DNA from 4 places in the Musicola paradisiaca NCPPB 2511 genome. Region 4 is predicted to be linked to each of the others. Evidence: predicted binding sites of a transcription regulator. Region 4 holds the regulator's gene; each other region holds the start of a gene.
The links. The regulator CRP, encoded in region 4, controls carbon source genes, mostly activating them, when cyclic AMP is high. The targets are predictions, from matches to a motif close to ATGTGANNNNNNTCACAT.
Positions count from the first base shown of each region.

Region 1 (4,214 bases), 1.0 Mb from region 4:
GGGCGTCGTGCAACATATGAGCCATCGCATTCTGGTGATGAAAAGCGGCGAAGTGGTGGAACGCGGCACGGTCGAACAGATTTTCACTCAGCCCCAGCATCCCTACACCCGCCAATTGCTGTCAACGGTTGCCGATATCCACATCTGAACAAGCCGTACCGGCAACGCTCCGAGTTTGAAAACGTTGCCGGTAACTGCTGGGCGTCACGCCAAACGCCTGATGGAATACCACCGAAAAATAGTTACTGTCGTCAAAACCGCATTGCGCCGCCACCTCGCTGATGGTCTGACGGTCATAACGCAACAGCTCCATCGCCCGGCACAGCCGTAGCTGGCGCAGATACTGCGAAACGCTCATACCGGTTTGCTGTTTGAAGCGACTGCGCAGGCTGCGCAGGCTGAACCCATATTGCTGACAAAACGCCTCCAGCCGGAAAGGCTGGGCGATGCTGTCCCGCAGCGCATTCATCAACAGGTCAAGCTGATGGGCATCCGCCAGTTGCGTCTCGCCGGGCGCGTGACGATAGCGCAGCGCCAGCAGCGCGATTTGCATCAGCAGCACTTCGCTCAGTTGCAACGATAGCGGATCGGACTTCATGCACTCCTGCGTCAAGGACTCCACCCGATCGCGGATAATCGCCATCCCCTGCTCCCCTAACCGCCAATAGCGTTGCTGTTGCGCCACCCCACCGTCCGGCAGCAGGTTCTGCCAGTCGGTGGGCAAGGTCAGGCGCGGGCGAATATACAGAATATTGTCCAGTTCCAGTGCATGAACGGATTCGTAGCTGTGGCGATCGTCGGCGGTCACATAAAACAGGTCGCCGCAGGTAATGCGATAAGGGACGTCGTTCCAGATATGCAGGCCGTTACCGCGCCAGACAATCACCAGCTCGTCGAAATCGTGATGATGCAGCGGGAACGCAGACTGAGGGCTGCGTTCCGCTACCGTGACCGCATTTTTTTCGGTCAGGAAATAATCTTCTGTTTGTAACTTAAGGCCGCGAGATTGCACGCTCTCTTACACCTGTCTCTGCCAGAGAGTGCCCGCCACCGTCGCAACGGATCGCGCCTGACGGCGGGCTACCTACTGGATGGTTTCCTCATGCTGCGCCCGATGACGCAGCGATTTGGGTGCCAACGAGAACGCCTTGCGAAACTGCGTCGAAAAATGGTTGCTGTCGCTAAAGCCGCAATCATGGGCGATGGTGGTGATGGAATCGTCGCTCTGCTGCAAACGACGGCGGGCCTCCAGCAAACGCAGACGGTTCAAATAACGCTGCGGCGTCATACCGGTGTGCTGCTTGAGCTGCCGATGCATCGTGCGCAACGACAGCGAAAAACGCTCCGCCAACGCATCCCAGTTCACTTCCTCGCAGAAATTATTCTGCAACCAGCCCAACAACGCCTGAATCCCCTGCGCTGCGCTGCCGTCGCTCTGGGTACGGAATCCTTTTTGCCGCAACAGCACCAGAATCTGCAGGAACAGGCTTTCACTGGTAGCGATGTCCTCCGGACGCTCGCTGCGGGCCTGCCCGGCCAGTTGCAGAATCAGCTGTTTTACCTGCTGCCGGGTTCCGTTGTTGACCTGCCATTGCCCCAGCCATTCGCCGTTCGGGCCGTAAGGCAGAAACGGCGCGATGTCGGACAGAAAGCGAAAGCCGCGCGGCGAGCGATACAGCACGTTGGTCAGGTGCAGTTCCTCGACCTGCTCGAACAGGTGACGGTCGTTGTCGCGCACGAAAAACACCGCGCCGCTGCACAACACATAGGGTTGATCGTTGAATACGTGCACCCCGGCGCCCTGATCCACCACCACAATCTCCCAAAAATCGTGGTAATGCTCCGGAAATGCGCTCTGGGGCATACGAGGTTCCACCGCCACCGTCGTCGCCTGCGAAACAAAAAACTCATCGCCATGAAGTATCGTCATGTTGCCCCTCCGCCTGCGGCTATTGCCAGACTGTTACGTCGGTAAACCGATAGTCTGTGAACGATAGTAGCCAGTGCCGGGCACCCACGCCTTAAAATAGCGCCGCGCCCCGGCCGGAACGATGTCATTTTTTCAAGATCGTGCCGTTAAATTACTGAAATGTGGGTAGGATCACAGGTGTTTTCTCCGCGATCCCCGCCCTGGAATGTGAGCGATTTCACCGTCAGCTTTGCCATTTTGCCAACCCGTTTTCACAGATGGCACTCACCCAAAGGTGCGCCCCGACTATCTTCCCTACACTGCCCGACATAACAGAACGACAAGGGAACGGGCAATGGCGATAACACACAGCGTAGCGGTCGATCTCGGCGCATCCAGCGGAAGGGTCATGCTGGCGTCGCTGGACACGGACACCCAGCGTCTCTCGCTGGAGGAGATCCACCGTTTCAGCAATCGTCTGGTGGTTGATCACGGGCATCACCTGTGGGATCTGGACGCACTGGAGCGGCACATTTTGCAAGGTCTGAATACAGTGGATCGGCGCGGGATCCGGCCAGCCAGCATCGGCATCGACAGCTGGGGAGTCGATATGGTGGCGCTGGATCGACAGGGCCAGCGTATCGGGCCGCCCTATTCCTATCGGGATCACCGCACCGACGGCGTGATGGCGCAGGTCATCGCCGACCTCGGACGCGACACCCTCTATCGTCACACCGGCATTCAGTTTCTGCCGTTCAACACCCTTTACCAGCTCCGGGCGCTGCGCCAGCAGCAACCGGAATATTGGGCGCAAATCGCGCACCTGCTGATGATCCCCGACTACTTTCACTATCGGCTGACCGGCAGGATGGCGAGCGAATACACCAACGCTACCACCACCCAGATGCTGAATCTGACCCGCGGTGACTGGGATCCGCTGCTGCTGGATTACCTCGGCATCCAAGCACACTGGCTGCCGGCACCTAGCCAGCCCGGCGATCCTCTGGGCGACTGGCTCGCCCCCAGCGGCGCCCGCATCCCGGTGATTGCCGTCGCCAGTCACGACACCGCCAGCGCGGTGGTCGCCACCCCGTTGAACGATGACGACAGCGCCTACCTCAGCTCCGGCACCTGGTCGCTTATCGGCATCGAAAGCCAGACGCCGTTCATCAGTGACCGCGCGATGGCCGCCAACATCACCAATGAAGGCGGAACCAACGGGCGTTATCGCGTCCTGAAAAACATCATGGGGCTGTGGCTACTGCAACGCATCAGCCAGGAACAGCAGGTGAGCGATCTGCCGGCGCTGTTGGAGGCGGCGGAACAGGAAACCGGCTTCGCCAGCCTTATCAATCCGAACGACGAGCGCTTCATCAATCCGCCGTCCATGAGCGAGGCGATCCGCGATTTTTGCCGCGAGCACCGGCAACCGGTGCCGCAAACGTCTGCCGCGATGACGCGCTGCATCATGGATAGTCTGGCGCTCGGCTACCGGCAGGGCCTGCTGACGCTGGCGTCGCTGCGTCAGTCGCCGATCCGCCGTCTGCATGTGGTGGGCGGCGGCTGCCAGAACCGGCTGCTGAATCAGCTTTGCGCCGATGTGTGCCAGATTCCGGTGGTGGCCGGCCCGGTAGAAGCCTCCACTCTCGGCAATATCGGCTGCCAGCTGATCGCCCAGGGCGAAGTGGCCGATCTGGCGGCGTTCCGTCGCTTGCTGCCCGACAGTTTCCCGCTGCAACACTATACCCCCCGTCAGGATATTGATTTCACTGGCCATTGGCGCCGTTTCCAGGCGCTTTGCCAGATTAATGAGGAACTCACCGTATGAATACAGCCATTGAAACCGCCTGGCGTCTGGCACAAGAACGCTATGCCAAACTGAACGTGGATGTGGACGCGGCCTTGCGTCGGCTCGACCAGATCCCCGTCTCCATGCACTGCTGGCAGGGAGACGACGTCGCCGGTTTTGAACAGCAGGGCGGCGCATTGACCGGCGGCATTCAGGCCACCGGCAACTACCCCGGCAAGGCGCGCAACGCCGACGAACTGCGCGCCGATCTGGAACAGGCGCTGCGCCTGATACCCGGCCCCAAGCGATTGAATCTGCACGCCATTTATCTGGAATCGGATACACCGGTGGCGCGTAACGCCATCGAGCCGCGCCACTTCAGCCGCTGGGTGGACTGGGCGCGGGAAAACGCGCTGGGGCTGGACTTCAATCCGACCTGTTTCTCTCATCCGCTCAGCAGCGACGGCTTTACCCTGTCGCACCCGGATGAAAACATACGCCGCTTTTGGATTGAAC
Region 1 covers NZ_CM001857.1:4,026,569-4,030,782, forward strand. The annotation lists gene DPA2511_RS17855 (dipeptide ABC transporter ATP-binding protein) at 1-148, shown strand, start outside; gene rhaR (HTH-type transcriptional activator RhaR) at 122-1,012, opposite strand; gene rhaS (HTH-type transcriptional activator RhaS) at 1,085-1,930, opposite strand; gene rhaB (rhamnulokinase) at 2,265-3,737, shown strand; gene DPA2511_RS17875 (L-rhamnose isomerase) at 3,734-4,214, shown strand, end outside.
Region 1: rhaS (HTH-type transcriptional activator RhaS) is a predicted target of CRP. The motif match lies at 2,090-2,107, and genes of this name have one in related genera.

Region 2 (4,214 bases), 1.9 Mb from region 4:
GCGGAACTCATCGACAAACCGGGTATGGGATAAACAGAATGAACAAGGCTCTGCTCCTTATTGATGTGCAAAACGACTTCTGCCCCGGCGGCGCACTCGCCGTCGCCGACGGCGATCGCGTGGTCGACGTTGCAAATCTGGCGATAGACGCCGCGATAAAAGCCAATATCACCGTGATTGCCAGCCAGGACTGGCATCCGGCGAATCATCGCAGTTTTGCCGTGAACTCAGGAACGGAGATCGGAGCAATGGGCGATCTCGACGGGTTAACGCAAATTTGGTGGCCGGTTCACTGTGTTCAAAACCAACCTGGCGCGGAGTTTCATCCCCGACTGAACCAAAATGCGATTGAATGGGTAGTGCGTAAAGGGGTTCAGCCTGATATCGACAGCTACAGCGCCTTTTTCGACAACGGCCACCGCGCCAGTACCGGCTTGCACGACTGGCTCCATCGCCGCCGCATCACCCAATTAACCATCATCGGGCTGGCGACAGATTACTGTGTCAAATATACCGTACTGGATGCTCTGGAATTGGGTTATCAAACCGAGGTACTGGTCGATGGTTGTCGCGGCGTCAATCTGCACCCAAACGACAGCCAGAACGCGCTGAACGAGATGTCGCAACGTGGCGCTACGCTGATTGATTTGGCGCATTTCATCAATGCCCCCGCCTGACGCGGTACCGCAGCTCGGGTATTTCCGCTGAAAAGTGATGAAGAACCATACCGGTAGAATCCATTCGGACTTATTGCGCCGCTCTGTCGACATACTGCGTTCAACCCGCATTCACTCCCCGTCGCGCCGCTGGATGCTACCGTTCTTTTATGGCTTGAGCCTGGCGATCGTCTCCCCGGCAAAACGTTGTTTGAGCTCCTGCTTACTCTTCATCTCGATTTCGCCCTGGGTATTGATGGTCATATGATCGGCTTCCGTATTGTGGCGAGATTGCCACAACATCACTGCCTGCAAGGCATTTTCTTTCTGTTCCGCGCTGAGCGCGACGCCATCCGGCCACTTGCCCAGTTCAACCGCCGTAACAAGCCGCTGATAAATCTCCGGAGTCATGACGCTAATTAAGTCATCAATGTGCATATTTTTTCCAGATATTGATTAATTCGAGCTGAAACGTTTCAATCCAATGATTCATTGAAAACTCTTAACCATCAGTCTGCTGATTATTTTCCGCATCAACAAAGCTGAGTGATGCAGAGTTAACGCAGTAGCGCTCACCGGTCGAATCCTGCGGGCCATCTGGGAATACATGTCCAAGGTGGGCATCACAGTGGCCGCAACGGATTTCAATACGGTGCATATGATGAGAATAGTCGTCCAGATAACGCACCGACTCGGTAGTACAAGGTTGATCAAAGCTGGGCCAGCCACACCCGGAGTCATATTTGTGCATCGACTCAAAGAGCGGTTGATGGCAACACAAACAGTGGTAAACGCCGGTACGCCGGTTATGAAGCAACTTGCCGGTGAAGGGTGCTTCGGTACCGCGTTGCTGGGTGACATAGCGCTGTATCTCCGTTAACGTCTCAGGATTACGCTGATTCAGGGGTAATTTAGTCATGTTATTCGCACCGTAAACAAAAAGTTTCACCTGATGAATACAACGAATAAACATAACAAAAAATTAACACACCAGCAGCTTGTTTCCCCTTGCACACAGGCAACGCAGCCATAAGCATCCTTAATTGTGATATCGGTCACAATTAGGTAACGGACAAGTGTTCTAATAGCCGCCTATTCCTCATATCATTGTCGCAGCACTTTAGTTAGGCTGATTGCTATTGATCGTGCAATTGTTGGGCAGGCTTTTGACTTACAGCAACTATTGACTCGATTCCGCTTGACGCTCAGTAAGGTTTTTGTAATTTTACAACCAACCTTTTATTCACTAACCAATAGCTGGTGGAATATATGACTATCAAAGTAGGTATCAACGGATTTGGCCGTATTGGCCGTATTGTTTTCCGCGCTGCGCAAGAACGTTCTGACATCGAAATCGTTGCAATCAACGATCTGTTGGACGCGGAATACATGGCGTACATGCTGAAATATGACTCTACTCATGGACGTTTCAACGGCACGGTTGAAGTGAAAAATGGCAATCTGGTCGTTAACGGCAAAACTATCCGTGTTACCGCAGAAAGAGATCCGGCTAGCCTGAAATGGAACGACGTTGGCGTTGATGTGGTTGCTGAAGCAACCGGTATTTTCCTGACTGACGAAACCGCACGCAAACACATTCAGGCTGGTGCCAAGAAAGTTGTTCTGACGGGTCCGTCCAAAGACAATACCCCGATGTTCGTAATGGGTGTTAACCACACCGCTTACGCTGGTCAGGATATCGTTTCCAACGCATCTTGTACCACTAACTGCCTGGCGCCGCTGGCGAAAGTCATCAACGACAAATTCGGCATCGTTGAAGCGCTGATGACTACCGTTCACGCCACCACCGCTACTCAGAAAACCGTTGACGGCCCGTCTCACAAAGACTGGCGCGGCGGTCGCGGCGCGTCCCAGAACATTATCCCGTCCTCTACCGGTGCTGCCAAAGCGGTAGGTAAAGTTATCCCTGCGCTGAACGGCAAACTGACCGGTATGGCGTTCCGTGTTCCGACGCCGAACGTATCCGTGGTTGACCTGACTGCACGTCTGGAAAAACCGGCTACATACAAAGAAATCTGTGAAGCCATCAAAGCCGCGTCCGAAGGCGAATTGAAAGGCGTGCTGGGTTACACAGAAGACGACGTTGTATCTACCGATTTCAACGGCGAAAAACTGACTTCCGTATTCGACGCCAAAGCCGGTATCGCACTGAGCGACACGTTTGTGAAACTGGTTTCCTGGTACGACAACGAAACCGGTTATTCCAACAAGGTTCTGGATCTGATCGCCCACATCTCCAAATAATGGCGTGATGATGAGACGATGATAAAAGGGCGACGATGTCGCCCTTTTGCTTATCTGCAGGTCTAACTTCACTTTAATAAGGCAAGACCCCATATCATGAACGACAGCATCTATTCGCTTCCTATCATCGACACTATTACCGCTCATATCAGTCAACGTCAGTTAGATCAGCTACCGCTGATCGTCGTCGAACACCCGAAAGTTCGTGCTGCCGTCGCCCTACAGGGGGCGCACCTGCTTAGCTGGCAACCCCAGGGCGAAGCGCCGGTACTGTGGATCAGCGAGAATACGCCATTTGAAGATGGCGTAGCTATTCGCGGCGGCGTCCCCATTTGTTTCCCTTGGTTTGGCCCGGTATCCCAGCCCAACCACGGTTTCGGCCGACTGTTGCCGTGGGAGTTCACCGCACACAGCGAGGATGAGCACGGCGTTACCCTCTCCTTCACATTGCGTGATACCGAGCAAACCCGGCAAGCTTGGCCGCATGAATTCACCGTGATAGCGCGTTTCCACTTGAGCCAGTCCGAATGTCATATGGAGTTGGAAGCACACGGCAATTACAGCATTACCAGCGCGCTGCATACCTATTTCCAGATTGGTGACATCGGCAAAATCAGTGTCAGTGGGCTGGGAGATACGTTCATCGACAAAGTGAATGGCGGTAATACTGATGTCCAACAGGGTGATTTGGTCTTTACGGATCGGACGGATCGTATTTATACACACCCCTCGTCCATTAGCCGCATTCAGGATCCGGTACTAAACCGCACCATTGAAGTGCATCACCACCACCATAGCGATGTCGTTGCCTGGAACCCAGGTGCTGATCTGGCGAAAACCATCAGCGATATGACCGAAGCGGGCAGCCGAACCTTCGTTTGCGTGGAAACCGCCAAAGTTACTCAGCCGTTTGTCGCCACGACCCAGGCCCCGGCCCGTCTGGCCACTACGATCCGTATCAATAAGTGATGAAATAATGGCTGGCGAACGCCAGCCATGACCGAGAAACACCGCCGAAGCGATTACACGATATCCAGCGGCATCTTGCGGCGAGGCGCGGGAAACGCCTGTTCCAATAGCGCAAGCGCCTCATCGTTCAGCGTCACCGACATAGCAGCGGCATTCTCCCTGACATGAGCTACCGAGCTGGCTTTAGGGATCGCGATCACACCGGGATGACGAATCGCCCATGCCAGTAAAACGTGTGCCGGCGTCAGCCCATACTGCTCTGCAACACGAACGATGGCTGAATTCCCGAATAGGTTGTTGCGTAATGTTCCGGCCTGCGCTAAC
Region 2 covers NZ_CM001857.1:2,325,185-2,329,398, forward strand. The annotation lists gene pncA (bifunctional nicotinamidase/pyrazinamidase) at 39-677, shown strand; gene DPA2511_RS10170 (YeaC family protein) at 825-1,094, opposite strand; gene msrB (peptide-methionine (R)-S-oxide reductase MsrB) at 1,159-1,575, opposite strand; gene gapA (glyceraldehyde-3-phosphate dehydrogenase) at 1,926-2,921, shown strand; gene DPA2511_RS10185 (D-hexose-6-phosphate mutarotase) at 3,018-3,890, shown strand; gene DPA2511_RS10190 (aldo/keto reductase) at 3,944-4,214, opposite strand, start outside.
Region 2: msrB (peptide-methionine (R)-S-oxide reductase MsrB) is a predicted target of CRP. The motif match lies at 1,700-1,717, and genes of this name have one in related genera.

Region 3 (4,214 bases), 1.2 Mb from region 4:
ATATGCGGATAGCGCTGCGCTGCATAATCCAGCATCGCCAGATCCGCCAGAATCAGCGCGTCCGCGCCGGACTGCGCCGCCATATCCACCGCGCGTTCCCAGCGGAGATAACCATCCGGATGCGCGAAGGTATTAATGGCGATGTGCAGTTTGCGCCGGTGGCGATGCACATAGTCGCTGGCTTCCTGTAATTTTTTATCCGTGAAGTTGAGGCCGGCGAAATGTCGGGCGTTGGTATCGTCTTTTAGCCCGATGTACACCGCGTCAGCACCGTTTTCGATAGCGGCTTTCAATGCCGGCAGATTACCGGCGGGGCAAAGCAATTCCATACTGGCTTCCTTCCGCCACGCCCGCAAAGCGGGGGGCTGATGATGCAGGCAGACTGATCCACATTGTTATCAGTCGATGCAGGTTTTTAACGAATAGGGGATCTTAGTTAACCTGTCATGGCGGGACTTTGATTTAAACCAGCATATCGTGAGATGAAACGGCAATTGGCGCGGCGGCGGGTCGTGATTTTGCCAGGAACAGGCTAAAGTATTGACGTAGACCCCAGCCCAATTCCTGCCGTGTGGCAGAATAGTGGCGGTATCAGGTTGTATTCGTTAATGATGCATGGTCTGCATTATTCAGGGATTCAGCCGAGTTCAGCATCGCATTAGAGGAGCATGCCAGTGTTGGAAAAACTACGGGCGCAGATTGTGCGTCGGGCACCCGGTTTACTGGGCAAACCGTTAATGTTAACGCCATTCTCTTTGCAGCGGCGGGTGTTGGAGCAGTTGCTGGGGTGGCAGTTCCGCCAGGCGCTGGAAGACGGTGAACTGGACTTTCTGGACAACCGCTGGCTGAAGATTGACGTGCGGGATGTCGGGTTGACGTGGTTTATGTCATTGCAGGATCAAAAATTGATCGTCAGCCAAAACGCGCTGGCGGATGTGAGCTTCAGCGCTGATGCCAATGATCTGATCCTGATCGCCGCACGTCGGGAAGACCCCGATACGCTGTTTTTCCAGCGCCGGTTGCGGATTGAAGGTGATACGGAGCTCGGGTTGTATGTCAAAAACTTGATGGACGCTATCGAACTTGAGGCGATGCCAAAGCCATTGCGCGTGACGTTAGAGCAATTGGCGGCGTTTGTGGCGGCTGGTTTACAGGAGGGCGCGGAGCAGTCAACGTCTCACGCGCCGGCATCATGTTGATTCGTGTTGAAATTCCGGTGGATGCACCGGGGATCGACAACCTGTTGCGGGGAGCCTTCCCTGATGGCAAAGAAGCGGATCTGGTACAGCAACTACGAGAGGATGGGTTGCTGACGCTAGGGGTTGTGGCCAGCGACGATGAAGGTGTGGTCGTGGGATACGCCGCCTTTAGCCCGGTGACGCTGGACGGCGAAGACCGGCAATGGGTCGGGTTGGGGCCGCTGGCGGTGGAGGCGTCCTATCGTCGACAGGGATTGGGCGAAAAGCTGGTATATGAAGGGCTGGATGCGCTTAACGAATTTGGTTATACCGCCGTGGTGGTGCTGGGCAACCCGGCTTACTACTCGCGTTTCGGTTTCGTTCCCGCCATTGAACGGCAATTGCGCTGCCGCTGGCCGAAGACTGAACGGGCCTTCCAGATTTACCCGCTGGTGGACAATCATTTCGAAGGCGTGAGCGGTATGGTGGAGTACGCGGCGCCGTTTAATCTGCTCTGAGTCTGGAAAAAAAATCTGCCACATGGAGAGGCTGTGTTTGCACCAGCCTCTCTTTTTGTTTTTTCGTCAGCTGTTTGACGCGATATTCCCACTTCAGCGCGGCGGATCGATCATTGACGACGCAGTGATAGACCAGCGCCAGTGCTCCTTTTCCCCGCAATGAACGCGCCCCTTTTCCTGCCTGATGCTGCGCCAACCTGCGTGTGACGTCGGTGGTGATGCCGGTGTAAAGCTGGCCGCCGGTCGTGCGTAAAATATAGAGAAACCATAGGGTTGTCGATGTCGTCACAGGAATGCCCGCAGAGTGTGTTATCGGCACTATCTTACGGCCCCGACGTCTGAAGAAAAGCGGATTTCCGATGGGCTACGATAGCCTTGCCGTGGTAGCCGTAATGAGCGGCTCGCTACCGGTGCGTGGTGCGACGGACAATATTCGCGGTGCCGTATGACAGACGCTATAGTTATCAAAGCGTTACCGTTCTTTATCAGCCTGGAAAAATCGGTGAATTTTTGTGAGTATAAAAATAGATTTGAAAACAATAGGATATATTTAGCGTGTTCCCCACACCCGTGGGGATAAACCGCGCGCAGCTGGACATTGAGCGTCACAAACTGAGTGTTCCCCACACCCGTGGGGATAAACCGCGATACGGTAATCATATTTGATCCCCATTCTCGTGTTCCCCACACCCGTGGGGATAAACCGGTTTTCGGCGTAACCGGGATCGTGAATGTGACGTGTTCCCCACATCCGGTGGGGATAAACCACGCTGTCCGTGCTCAATTTCCCTTTACCTGGATGCGGGTGTTTCCCCTATCCAGACGGTGGTCTTTTGAATGTGATAAAAATAACATTATTAATTCATTTTTGTTATTTTATAATCGATCTGTGTGATTATGAGAACATTGCTCACTGGGGCCGCCAGATAAGCTTTATCTGCGGGCGGCCATTGGGTTTGGCTGAATGGGTGGGAGTATTGCTGTATGACTGAATTAACTACCGTGGCGCAGCGTGCGCTGGGGCTGATGGACTTGACCACACTGAATGACGACGATACCGATGAAAAGGTGATTGCTCTGTGTCGTCAGGCCAGCAGCCCGGCGGGAAAAACCGCCGCCGTCTGCATTTATCCGCGTTTTGTGCCGCTGGCGCGTAAGACGCTGTGCGAGCAGGGAACGCCGGAGGTGCGTATTGCCACCGTCACTAATTTTCCGCACGGTAATGACGACATCGACGTCGCGCTGGCTGAAACCCGCGCCGCTATTGCTTATGGGGCGGACGAGGTGGATGTGGTGTTCCCGTATCGGGCGCTGATGGCGGGCAACCGTCAGGTCGGTTTCGAACTGGTGACAGCCTGTAAAGAAGCGTGTGCGGCGGCGGGCGTATTACTCAAGGTGATTATCGAAACCGGCGAATTGAAGACCGAAGCGCTGATTCGTCAGGCCAGTGAAATCGCTATCGATGCCGGAGCGGATTTTATCAAAACCTCTACCGGCAAGGTGGCGGTCAACGCGACGCTGCAATCAGCGGAAATCATGCTGAAAGTGATTCGTGACAAAGGCGTGGGCGAGAACGTCGGGTTCAAACCGGCCGGCGGCGTGCGTACTGCGGAGGATGCCGCCCAGTACCTGCAACTTGCCGACGCTATCATGGGCGCCGGGTGGGCTGATGCCCGTCATTTCCGGTTCGGCGCGTCGGGCCTGTTGGGCAGCCTGTTGACGGTACTGGGCCATAGCGCTTCCGCCAGCCGCAGCAACTATTAAACCTATCGTTAAGCTGCGCGGGGTATTGGCGTCTGCGTCGCTTTGTTGACTTCGGGGAGAACGCCGCCGTGTTTTTGACTCAGGAAATCATCCGTAAAAAACGGGATGGGCATCCGCTCAGTGCGGAAGAGATTCGCTTTTTCATCAATGGAATACGTGACAACAGTGTGTCGGAGGGGCAGATCGCGGCGCTGGCGATGACCATCTTTTTCCACGACATGAACATGGACGAGCGCGTGGCGCTGACGCTGGCGATGCGTGATTCCGGCACCGTGCTGGACTGGAAAGGGCTGGATCTGCACGGCCCGCTGGTGGACAAGCATTCCACCGGCGGCGTCGGCGACGTCACTTCCCTGATGCTGGGGCCGATGGTGGCGGCCTGTGGTGGTTACGTACCGATGATTTCTGGCCGTGGGCTGGGCCACACCGGCGGTACGCTGGACAAGCTGGAGTCGATTCCGGGCCTGGATATTCTCCCCACCGACGCGCGTTTCCGCCAGATTATCCAAGATGTCGGCGTGGCGATTATCGGGCAAACCAACTCGCTGGCGCCGGCAGACAAACGGTTTTATGCCACGCGGGATATTACCGCCACGGTGGATTCCATTGCGCTGATTACCGCCTCGATTCTGGCGAAAAAGCTGGCGGAAGGGCTGGACGCGCTGGTGATGGACGTCAAAGTCGGTTCCGGTGCGTTTATGCCGACTTATGAACAATCGGAGCAACTGGCGCAGGCGATCGTCGGCGTGGCGAA
Region 3 covers NZ_CM001857.1:3,874,719-3,878,932, reverse strand. The annotation lists gene ubiU (ubiquinone anaerobic biosynthesis protein UbiU) at 1-329, opposite strand, end outside; gene ubiT (ubiquinone anaerobic biosynthesis accessory factor UbiT) at 675-1,199, shown strand; gene DPA2511_RS17090 (GNAT family N-acetyltransferase) at 1,193-1,696, shown strand; gene DPA2511_RS17085 (GIY-YIG nuclease family protein) at 1,683-1,985, opposite strand; gene deoC (deoxyribose-phosphate aldolase) at 2,681-3,460, shown strand; gene deoA (thymidine phosphorylase) at 3,529-4,214, shown strand, end outside.
Region 3: deoC (deoxyribose-phosphate aldolase) is a predicted target of CRP. The motif match lies at 2,534-2,551, and genes of this name have one in related genera.

Region 4 (4,214 bases):
TGACGGTGACTCGCTATCACTCGCTGATTCTGGCATCTGAAACGTTGCCGGCCTGTTTTGACGTGACCGCCTGGACGGAACGGGATGGGCGACCGGATGAAATCATGGGTATTCGCCACCGAGCGTTGCCGTTGGAAGGTGTACAGTTTCATCCGGAGAGTATTCTTAGCCGACAGGGGCATCAGTTGTTGAAAAATTTCATGAATTTATAAACGGATAGTGAATAGCGTCGACGGGCGAGCGGATTTATCGATTGCGCTCGTGTGATTTTTTATGCATATTTATTGACTATATTTTCATGTTGGACAATGGGATATCATCACGGGGCAGCAGATGGCGACAGAAAAATCAGCAGTAACGCGGGAAACATACGACAAGGTCATTCTTCCGATTTATGCGCCCGCGCAGTTCGTGCCGGTGAAGGGTAAAGGGAGCCGTGTCTGGGATCAGCAGGGCAAAGAATACATCGATTTTTCCGGCGGTATTGCCGTTACCGCGCTGGGACATTGTCATCCGGCGCTGGTTGAGGCGTTGAAAACGCAGGGCGAAACCCTGTGGCACACCAGCAACGTGTTTACCAACGAGCCGGCTTTGCGTCTGGCTTCCAAGCTGATTGCCGCCACGTTCGCCGACCGGGTGTTTTTTGCCAACTCGGGGGCGGAAGCCAATGAAGCGGCGTTCAAACTGGCTCGTCATTACGCCATCGAGCGCCATAGTCCGTATAAAACCAAGATCATCGCTTTCTATCAGGCGTTTCATGGCCGGACGCTGTTCACGGTTTCAGTAGGCGGGCAGGCCAAGTACGCCGACGGCTTCGGGCCGAAACCGGCGGATATCATCCATGTGCCTTTCAATGATCTGGCGGCGGTGAAGGCGGTGATGGACGATCATACCTGTGCCGTGGTGTTGGAACCGATCCAGGGCGAGGGCGGTATTACGCCGGCGACGCCGGAATTCCTCACCGGTGTGCGTGAATTGTGCGACCAGTACAACGCGCTGCTGGTGTTCGACGAAGTGCAGTGCGGCATGGGCCGCAGCGGCAAGCTGTTCTCCTACATGCATTACGGCGTGAGGCCGGATATCCTGACCACCGCCAAGGCGTTGGGCGGCGGTTTCCCCATCAGCGCTTGCCTGACCACCGAGGAAGTGGCGTCCGTCATGAGCGTCGGTTTGCACGGCACCACCTACGGCGGCAACCCGCTGGCCTGCGCGGTGGCGGAAGCGGCGCTGGATGTGATCAATACGCCGGAAGTGCTGTCTGGGGTGGAAGCTCGTCATGAACGTTTTGCGGCGGCGTTGCACCGTATCAATGAGCGGTTTGGCATTTTTGATGAAGTCCGCGGTATGGGGCTGTTGATTGGCGCACAACTCAAGAAAGCGTGGCATGGTCGTGCGCGCGATTTCCTGTCGGCGTCGGCCGAACTGGGGTTAATGATTCTGGTCGCCGGGCCGGATGTGATTCGCTTTGTGCCGTCGCTGGTGATTGAACTGGACGATATCGATCAAGGCATGGCGCTGTTCGAACAGGCGGTCGCGAAGGTTGTGGAGCAATAAGTTCGTCTGTTGCTGAAAATAAAAGAGCGTGCCGCAGCACGCTCTTTTTGATCCGGCGTCGCAATGACTCAGCGTGTACCGTACACCACAATGGTTTTGCCGTGCGCGGAAATCAGATTCTGGTCTTCCAGCATCTTCAGAATACGGCCGACGGTTTCACGAGAACATCCGACGATCTGACCGATTTCCTGACGGGTAATCTTGATCTGCATGCCGTCAGGATGCGTCATGGCATCGGGTTGCTTGGCCAGGTTTAACAGTGTTTGGGCGATGCGGCCCGTTACATCAAGAAACGCCAGATTTCCCACTTTCTGGGACGTGACTTGTAGACGGCGCGCCATCTGTGAAGACAGACGCATAAGAATATCGGGGTTGACCTGAATCAGCTGGCGGAATTTCTTGTAGGAAATTTCGGCGACTTCACAGGCGGTTTTGGCCCGAACCCAGGCGCTACGTTCCTGACCTTCTTCAAACAGGCCGAGTTCACCAATGAAATCTCCCTGGTTGAGATAGGACAGGATCATTTCCTTACCTTCTTCATCCTTGATCAGCACGGCGACCGAGCCTTTCACGATGTAGTAAAGCGTCTCTGCTTTTTCACCCTGGTGAATAAGCGTGCTCTTCGATGGGTATTTGTGAATATGGCAATGAGAAAGGAACCATTCGAGAGTCGGGTCTGTTTGCGGTTTGCCGAGAACCATTCGCTGTTATCCTCTGTTGTAATTCACTGCGCAAATCACAGGGCTCAGAGTTCCCTGTACGGCGTGATAACATAGTTATATTTAAATTCCACTCAGGCGGAATGACGTCAGGGAATATACTGAGGCTGTCTATCGGGTGACGTCATAATCAGGATGTGTCTGGTAGAGGCTCACACACCGGATTATTTCCCCGTTTTTAACACAGGTTGTGTGTAGTGTCTCGTGTTGTCTCGCTTCAGCATGATTAAACTCTGATTTTAGTCGGGTTTATACATAAGCGATGTAATTTTTAAAAAATAGTTGAGGGTCAATGTTATGCAGGCGCGGGTGAAGTGGGTTGAAGGGTTAACGTTTCTTGGCGAGTCCGCCTCCGGGCATCAGGTGTTGATGGATGGAAACGCCGGAGACAAAGCGCCGAGTCCGATGGAAATGGTGCTGATGGCGGCGGGTGGATGCAGCGCCGTCGACGTGGTATCCATCTTGCAGAAAGGGCGTCAGGATGTCGCGGATTGCGAAGTACGATTAACGTCGGAGCGCCGCGAAGAAGCGCCGCGTATGTTCACCACGATTAATTTGCATTTCATTGTGAAAGGGCGCGGCTTGACCGACAAAGCAGTTGAGCGCGCCGTCGCGCTGTCGGCGGAAAAATATTGTTCCGTCGCGCTGATGTTGGGAAAAACGGTACATATCACTCACAGCCATGAAGTCGTCGAACTGGAATGACCCGGTCGGTTGCACATCATGCGCGGCGGTTGTACGGCTGCCGCGCCACGCTTTAACCGATGTTATCGCCCGCCAGTAGCCGCTGTACCAGCGGCGTCATAATCAGCTCCATCGCCAGCCCCATTTTCCCTCCCGGCACCACGAGCGTATTGATGTGCGAAATAAACGAACCTTGCAGCATGGCCAGCAAGTAGGGGTAGTCGATGTTGCTCATCCCCTGAAAGTGGATCACGACAAAACTTTCATCCATGGATGGAACGGATTTGGCGGCAAACGGATTGGAGGTATCGACTGTCGGGACGCGCTGGAAGTTGATGTGCGTGCGTGAAAACTGCGGGGTGATATAGGTGATGTAGTCCTCCATCGAGCGAACCACCGAATCCATCACCGCTTCGCGTGAGTGGCCGCGGTCGTTGATATCCCGTACCAGTTTCTGCATCCACTCCAGGTTGACGATCGGCACCACGCCGACCAGTAAGTCCACATGCTGGGCGACGTTATGGGATTCCGTCACGACGCCGCCGTGCAGCCCCTCGTAAAACAGAATATCCGTGGGTTCCGGCATCGGTTCCCAGGGGGTGAATGTTCCCGGTACCTGCTTGTAGGGAATGGCTTCGTCGTAGGTGTGGAGATATTTGCGGGTTTTACCGCTGCCGCTGCGACCATAGTCGATAAACGCCTGTTCCAGCAAACTGAAATCATTGGCTTCCGGGCCGAAGTAGCTGATGTGCCTGCCCAGATCCCGCGCTTTACGGATCGCCATGTCCATTTCCGGACGGGTATAACGGTGATAGCTGTCACCGTCGACCTGCGCGGCGCGGATATTGAGCTGCTGGAAAATTTTATGAAACGCCAGGCTGGTGGTGGTAGTGCCGGCGCCGCTGGAGCCGGTTACTGCAATAATCGGGTGTTGATGCGACATGATGCAAACTCCGGTCGGTCAGGCGGCGCGGGTCGTGATCGACCATAACGCAATATCCTTATTGTTATCATGTTTGTTCCGGCCTGACACGCCAATTTACGTTTTCCAGCGGGCGTGTCAGCCGTCGTGAATCACGCCGCTGCGCAAGGCGTTACGCGGCATGATGTTGACGGTTTCATGCAGTTCGGACCAGACCAGCACCACCTCGCCGCGTTGCAGTTGCAGGTGTACGTCTTCCACCTTTTCCGCCAGCGAGCGTTCATGTTCGCCGTAGTCGGTGCCTTCCCGCAGTACGAATGATTCAATCAAATTTT
Region 4 covers NZ_CM001857.1:410,653-414,866, forward strand. The annotation lists gene DPA2511_RS01875 (aminodeoxychorismate synthase component II) at 1-212, shown strand, start outside; gene argD (bifunctional acetylornithine/succinyldiaminopimelate transaminase) at 334-1,554, shown strand; gene crp (cAMP-activated global transcriptional regulator CRP) at 1,623-2,255, opposite strand; gene DPA2511_RS01890 (OsmC family protein) at 2,571-2,978, shown strand; gene DPA2511_RS01895 (phosphoribulokinase) at 3,031-3,900, opposite strand; gene DPA2511_RS01900 (YheU family protein) at 4,018-4,214, opposite strand, start outside.